Regions from separate parts of the Streptomyces pseudoechinosporeus genome, predicted to be linked through region 2. Evidence: riboswitches for the same ligand, from Rfam matches in the RefSeq annotation. Region 2 holds a riboswitch; each other region holds the start of a gene.
The links. A riboswitch is a leader RNA that binds a small molecule or an ion and turns the genes downstream of it on or off. The one in region 2 is predicted to bind cyclic di-AMP.
Positions count from the first base shown of each region.

Region 1: it holds a riboswitch for cyclic di-AMP, as region 2 does, so the genes downstream of both, ACYVO6_RS02990 (transglycosylase family protein) here and ACYVO6_RS21985 (transglycosylase SLT domain-containing protein) in region 2, are expected to answer to the same signal.
Region 3: it holds a riboswitch for cyclic di-AMP, as region 2 does, so the genes downstream of both, ACYVO6_RS23920 (M23 family metallopeptidase) here and ACYVO6_RS21985 (transglycosylase SLT domain-containing protein) in region 2, are expected to answer to the same signal.

Region 1 is NZ_BAAGPS010000002.1:120,689-122,881, reverse strand. Features, by position in the region: gene ACYVO6_RS02995 (transglycosylase family protein) at 1-804, shown strand, start outside; cyclic di-AMP (ydaO/yuaA leader) riboswitch at 1,010-1,178, shown strand; gene ACYVO6_RS02990 (transglycosylase family protein) at 1,183-1,878, shown strand.
Region 2 is NZ_BAAGPS010000016.1:218,924-221,116, reverse strand. Features, by position in the region: gene ACYVO6_RS21990 (hypothetical protein) at 1-79, opposite strand, end outside; cyclic di-AMP (ydaO/yuaA leader) riboswitch at 691-842, shown strand; gene ACYVO6_RS21985 (transglycosylase SLT domain-containing protein) at 845-1,618, shown strand; gene ACYVO6_RS21980 (hypothetical protein) at 1,826-2,193, opposite strand, start outside.
Region 3 is NZ_BAAGPS010000023.1:117,268-119,460, reverse strand. Features, by position in the region: gene ACYVO6_RS23925 (GntR family transcriptional regulator) at 1-309, opposite strand, end outside; gene ACYVO6_RS23920 (M23 family metallopeptidase) at 527-1,315, opposite strand; cyclic di-AMP (ydaO/yuaA leader) riboswitch at 1,329-1,486, opposite strand; gene ACYVO6_RS23915 (M16 family metallopeptidase) at 1,700-2,193, opposite strand, start outside.

The sequences.
Region 1 (2,193 bases), on a different contig from region 2:
GGCGGGCTCTCGATGACCCAGGAGGAGTGGGAGCAGTACGGCGGTCTCGACTACGCGATGAGCGCCGACCTGGCCAGCCGTTCGCAGCAGATAGCCGTCGCCGAGAAGATCCTCGCGGACCAGGGTACGAGCCCCTGGGCGACCTGCGGACTCGTCGCGGGCCTGACGCAGAACTCCGACTCGGCCGACGTCGACACCGGCCTGGCGCAGGACTCGCCCACGCCCACCCCCACCCCGTCCACCGAAGCGGACCCGGGCGTGGGCTTGGGCTCGGGCGCTGACTCGGGTTCAGGTTCCGGGCAGACGTCAAGTGACGGCTCCATAAAGGGTGATTCATCCGGTACGTCCGAGTCGTCCACCGACTCGTCACAGGACTCCGGCAGCGACACCACCGCCGAATCGCCGAGCCCCGACAGCTCGCCCGCAGATGCGACAAACGAGGGCGACTCGGACAACTCCGGCCAGAACGCCGACGCTTCGGGCGATGAGAGCATAAACACAGGCGACGCAGACGCAGGCACCGGCCGCCATCGCGGCGGCAGTGCCGAAGAGGATGCTGCGGCCTCTCGTACGGACGACTCCGCCGGCCGGCATGCCTCGCGGGCGGACAGCGCCTCGCGCGACGAGGTGGACGCGGTGGACGGCTCGTACACCGTCCGTTCCGGAGACAGTCTCTGGTCGATCGCCGACTCCCTTGACCTCCAAGGCGGATGGTCCGAGTTGTACGCCGGGAACAAGCGGACCGTCGGCGCCGACCCGGACCTCATCCTCCCCGGTCAGCGCCTTGAACTCGGTACAGACTGAGCGGTCGACAAGGTGCCGAACCGGCCCAAAAGTGGCGGCAGTTCGGGCCGAATGTCCGGTTTGGTGAAAGTGAGACATGGATCTCAAAGGCCCTGATCGTCTTTGAAATTCGGCGGATCGCATGTTTACGGTCGTGACCGCTCGCCACAGCGGGCCCCGACGGATGTCACGCCGAATCCTGCCAACGTCCGTACGGGAACAGTCGTCGCGTAAAGCGCCGTAGGCAGGAGCGGGGGACCCAAGGTAAGTGCCGGGCCCGGTCGTTGAGACCAGGTGCGGCTTGGGGTGAAGTCGTGCGGAGCGATCCGTACGGCCGGGCAACTCACCAGGCCCGAACCCGACAGCTCACCTCGTAGGCGTCGGTGAGGGGATCACTTCATGCTGCTTTCCGGCAAGGGCAAGCACCGTCGCCCGTCCAAGGCCACCCGCATAGCCACGCTCGCCGGTGTCACCGGTGCCGCCATCGCCGCCCCGCTGATGGTGTCGGGCACGGCCTCCGCCGCCACCGCCTCCGAGTGGGACGCCGTCGCCCAGTGCGAGTCGGGCGGCAACTGGTCCATCAACACCGGCAACGGCTACTACGGCGGCCTGCAGTTCTCCGCCTCCACCTGGGCCGGTTACGGCGGCACCAAGTACGCCGCCACCGCCGACCAGGCCTCCAAGGCCCAGCAGATCGAGATCGCCGAGAAGGTCCTCGCGGGCCAGGGCAAGGGTGCCTGGCCGGTCTGCGGCAAGGGTCTGTCGGGCGCCGCGTACACCGGCGGCGGCTCCTCGGACTCCGGTGCCGCGCAGGAGAACACCCAGCAGTCCCAGCAGCAGAGCGCGCCGGCCCAGGAGGAGCGCGCCTCCCGCTCCGCGGAGCGCCCGGCTGCCAAGAAGACCGTCACCACCCCGACCGGCAAGAAGGTCAAGAAGGGCGACGGCGAGTACAAGGTCGTCAAGGGCGACACCCTCAGCGAGATCGCCACGGAGAACGACGTCAAGGGCGGCTGGCAGAAGCTGTTCAAGCTGAACGACGACATCGTCGACAACGCGGACGTCATCTACCCGGGCCAGCAGCTGCACCTCAGCTGAACCTGAGCCCTCGGCTCAGCTGAAGCCCAGCCCCCAGAGCGGCGTCAGCTGAGCCCCAGCTCCGCCGAAGCCGAGGCCCCCAGCTCGGCTGAAGCTGAGCCCCCCCCAGGCAGTCCCGCCTCGGTGCGTCTTCCCCCGTACGCACCGAGGCGGGACTTTTTTGCCCCCTGCCTTGTCCCCGGCTTCGCCCTCTTCAGATTTGTTCCGTTCGGAAACAATTTACTCTCGGTTCTGTCCATGGGAGGGGCGGACGGCTGGCCGATCGCCCGGAGCCGGTTAGGCTCGTCATCGCGGAGCCGCCGCGGCTTCGCGCTG
Region 2 (2,193 bases):
GTGCGGTTCGCTGCGAACGGCGACGGCCGAGGACGGCGGCGGCCGCGCCGCGCAGCGGGTGATACGTCCAGTCCGGCATCAGTCGCTTTCGCTCTCCGTCGCGGTCACCGGGGCGCCGGGTCACCGGGCGCGGTCCAGCCGAGTAAACCTCACCCGGTATCGGCCACGTCTGGGGAGGGGACGTTGCCGATGTATGTGACACATTCCGGCGATCTGTAACGTTCGTAGAACTGCCTGCCTGTGGGCAGCCGCCGTACGCCACGTGCGCGTACGCGGCTCCATCCGCCGACTACGTCGACGAGGCCGAGGCTGCGCCCCCTCGCCGCGCTTCGGCGGCTTCCCGAACACCGGTGCTCCGGCCTCCACTTCATGCCCAACGCGGGACGGCTCCCAAAAAGCACAATGCCCGAGTTGCCCTCATTGCCGCTTTGTTCAGGCTTGGTGGTGCTTGATCGGGTGAATTGGGTCACGTTCGGGCGAATTGGGCGTTGAGGTGGCGTCCCGGCAACTCATGCTTTGCAGAACGGAAGTTGAGGATCGCGTTCCGGAATAATCGGGCGATTTGCCCCTCGTTTCGACGAGTTCAAAAGGGGCTCACTGGGATTTCAGAGCTTGTTTCGGGCGTGTGCTCTCGCATACGTTCTCGGCGATCCGGGCGGAACGCCGAATCCTGCCGCCGTCCGGAACCCATCCATCCATGCGCTTCGGCAGGAGCGGGGGAACCAGGTAAGTCGCCGGTCCGGATTTCGGAACGGCTTGGGGTGAAGTCGCATTCGTCGTGCGGCCGGGCATCTCCCGCCCGAACCCGACAGCTCACCTCGTAGGCGCCGGAGAGGAATTCGCCATGTCCGCACGAGGTAAGCACCGTCGTTCGAAAGCCCGCCCCTTTGTCCGCGGTTTCGTCGCCGTGGGGACGGGTGGAGCCGCGCTCGTTCTCCCGATCATGGGGGCGACCGGCGCCGGCGCCGCCCAGCCGGCGCAGGTCACACAGGTCGCCCAGGAGGCGCAGGCCACAGTCCCGCAGGTCCAGCTCGTCACGCACAAGGTGGCTTCGGGAGAAACCCTGTCCAAGATCGCGAAAAAGCACTCCGTGAGCGGCGGTTGGAAGAAGCTGTACAAGGCCAACAGTGCCGTCATCGGCACTGACCCGGCGCGGCTTCGTCCGGGCCTCACGCTGACGGTCGGCACTAAAACCGTCCAAACGCCAGCAAACGAGGTGAAGGCGGCGCCCGCTGCCACGCCCGCCGCCGAGCCCGCTGCCACGCCCGCCGCCGAGCCCGCCGCCGAGAAGACGTACACGAACGACCTCGACGGCTGGATCAAGGAAGCGCTGGACATCATGGCCCAGAACGGGATTCCGGGCTCGTACGACGGCATCCACCGCAACGTCATGCGCGAATCGTCGGGGAACCCGCAAGCCATCAACAACTGGGACTCCAACGCCGTGGCCGGGACGCCGTCCAAGGGCCTCCTGCAGACCATCGATCCGACCTTCCAGGCCTACCACGTGCCCGGTACGTCGATGGACCCCTTCGACCCCGTCGCGAACATAGCGGCAGCCTGCAACTACGCCGCCGACAAGTACGGCTCGATCGACAACGTCAACGGGCCTTACTGATCTGGTCCGGCCTTGTGGGCGGCCTCGGCGCCGGATCGACCGAGCGCGCCCATGGGCGGGCCGCCCTCACCGCCGCCCTCACGGGCTCTCATGAGCGAACTCCTGCGGCCCCATGGGCGGCAGGAGTTCGCCATGTCGCTGAGCCGGCTGACGGGGCCGGGAGGATGCCCGGCCCTGTTGCCGGGCCGGGACATTCGCCGCCGCTCGTCAGGCCTTCGTGTCCGCGAACAGATCTTCGGCAGTGGCGGCCGTGACGGAGCGCTTGAGCCAGGTTCGGAGGGTTTCCAGGTCGGTGCAGTCCGTGATGCGCGCGCGTACGTCGTCTGGGACCTCGACGCCGCGCTCGCTCAGGACCAGCAGGATGTCCTCGACATGACCCTCGACATGGCCCTCGACACGGCCTTCCGCGCGCAGGCGCTGGGAGGTCTCCGAGCGGAAGAAGGAGAGATCGACCGACATCAATTGCCTCCAGATCTTTGCGGCCGGGGCGGTCCCAAGGCCGAGTTCGGTGAATTCTGCGAAGATCCTCGCGGATTCTTCGTCGACGGTTTTCAGCGCGGCGGCCAGGGCTTTCA
Region 3 (2,193 bases), on a different contig from region 2:
CACCTTGAGGTGCGCCTCCGTACGCCTCTGCGCGGCACGCGCGGCACCCAGCGGCTCCAGGAGCATACGCATCTCCAGCAGGTCGGCGGCCTCCTGCTCGGTGGGTTCCGCGACGCAGGCGCCCGCGTGCCGGCGAGTGACGACGAAACCTTCCGCCTCCAGCGTGCGCAGCGCCTCCCGCACGGGGACCCGCGAGACGCCGTAGCGACGCGCGAGCAGTTCCTCGGTGAGCCGGCTGCCGCGTTCGTAGACACCCGCGACGATGTCGTCACGGATCGCCGTGCATACCGAGTGCGCGGGAATACGCATGACCCGACCTCCGCCTTAATCCCCGCGAAACGCGGTCGATTGACGCCAGTTCAGTGACTCTATTGCAGAGAGCCGGAAATTCCGATGGCGGGCCGGAATCCACAGCTATTTTTTGGACACATAGTGCCGCAGAACAGGCAGTCGTCCCGTCGGCATGCGCGAAGGCCCCGGCTCGGTGAGCCGGGGCCTTCGGGAGCGGTGCGGTGAGTCCGAGTCGTCAGACGTCCACGCCGTGCGAGCGGAGGTAGGCGAGGGGGTCCATGTCCGAGCCGTACTCCTGGGACGTGCGCGCCTCGAAGTGGAGGTGTGCTCCGGTGACGTTGCCGGTCGCCCCGGAGAGGCCTATCTGCTGGCCCGGGGTGACGCTCTGGCCGACGGAGACGGAGATGGACGACATGTGGGCGTACTGGGTGTACGTGCCGTCGTTCATCTTGATGACGACCTGGTTGCCGTACGAGCCCTCGAAGCCGGCCTCTACGACGGTACCGGCGCCCACGGCGCGGACGGTGGTGCCGCTGGCGGCGTGGAAGTCGATGCCGGTGTGGCTGCCGGAGGACCAGACGGAGCCGCCGGCCTTGTAGCCGGTGGAGACGTACGAGTCGCTGATCGGCGAGACGAAGGAGTTGAGCAGGCGCTTGCGCTCGGCCTCGCGGGCGGCGCGCTCCTTGGCCTCGCGCTCCGCCTTGGCCTTCGCCTCGGCCCGGGCCTTCTCCTCGGCGGCCCGCTTCTTCGCGGCCTCCTCGGCCGCCTTGCGGGCGGCGGCCTCTTCGGCGGCCTGCTGCTGAGCGTGGGCCTGGGCGTCGATCTGGTCGGCGACCGAGTCGCCCATGGTGACGGCCTGGGTCAGCCCTGTCTGCTCGACCGAGGACTCGTCGGCGAACGCCGGGGCGGCCAGGGTGCCGATGACACCGGTGGTGGCGAGCGTCGCGACGCCCACGGTCCTCGAGGACGTGCGCTTCGTACGGCTCGGGCGACGGTGCTTCCCGGTGGCGCGGGTGAACGCCATGAAGTGGCTGGTCCTTTCCTTCCTTCTCGCCTACCGGGTTAGCTGACGGGTTCGGAGCAGGAAGGTCTCCTACGGGCTCCCTCCAGGAGGGCGCCCGATTCACCCCAGGGACTGCGATGGGTCCCCGGCTCCCCTGGCTCGCGCCGTACGGGGACTCGGCGATGACTGTCCGGTGCCGCGGGTGCGGCGCACTGCCTGACGAACAGCCGGACCGACGCTAAGCGGGCCGTCTCTCAAACAACAAACGGATGACGGTTTTTGTAGCGCACGCCACAGGGCAGACACACAATCCCCATATCAACTCCCAATCAATCCAATCAATTTGGACAAAGAGGGACCCTGAAGGCTCATCAGCCTTCAGGGTCCCCGGGATGTGCAGCGGCTCTACTCGGCCGCGACCACGCTCACTTCACCGATTCCGAGGGCCTTGACGGGCTCCTCGATCTGAGCGGCGTCCCCGACGAGGACGGTCACCAGACGGTCCACCGGGAAGGCGCTCACGGCCGCCGCGGTGGCCTCCACGGTGCCCGTCGCGGCGAGTTGGCGGTACAGCGTCGCCTGGAAGTCGTCCGGCAGGTACTGCTCGACCTGGTCGGCGAGCGTGCCGGCGACGGCGGCCGCGGTCTCGTACTTGAGCGGCGCCACGCCCACCAGGTTCTGTACGGCGATGTCGCGCTCGGCGTCCGTCAGGCCCTCGGCCGCGAGCGTGCGCAGCACCTTCCAGAGGTCGTCGAGCGCCGGGCCGGTGTTCGGCGTGTCCACCGAGCCGCTGATGGCGAGCATCGCGGCGCCGGCGCCGTCCGGAGCGGAGCGCAGCACCTGGCCGAACGCCCGCACACCGTAGGTGTAACCCTTTTCCTCGCGCAGGACGCGGTCCA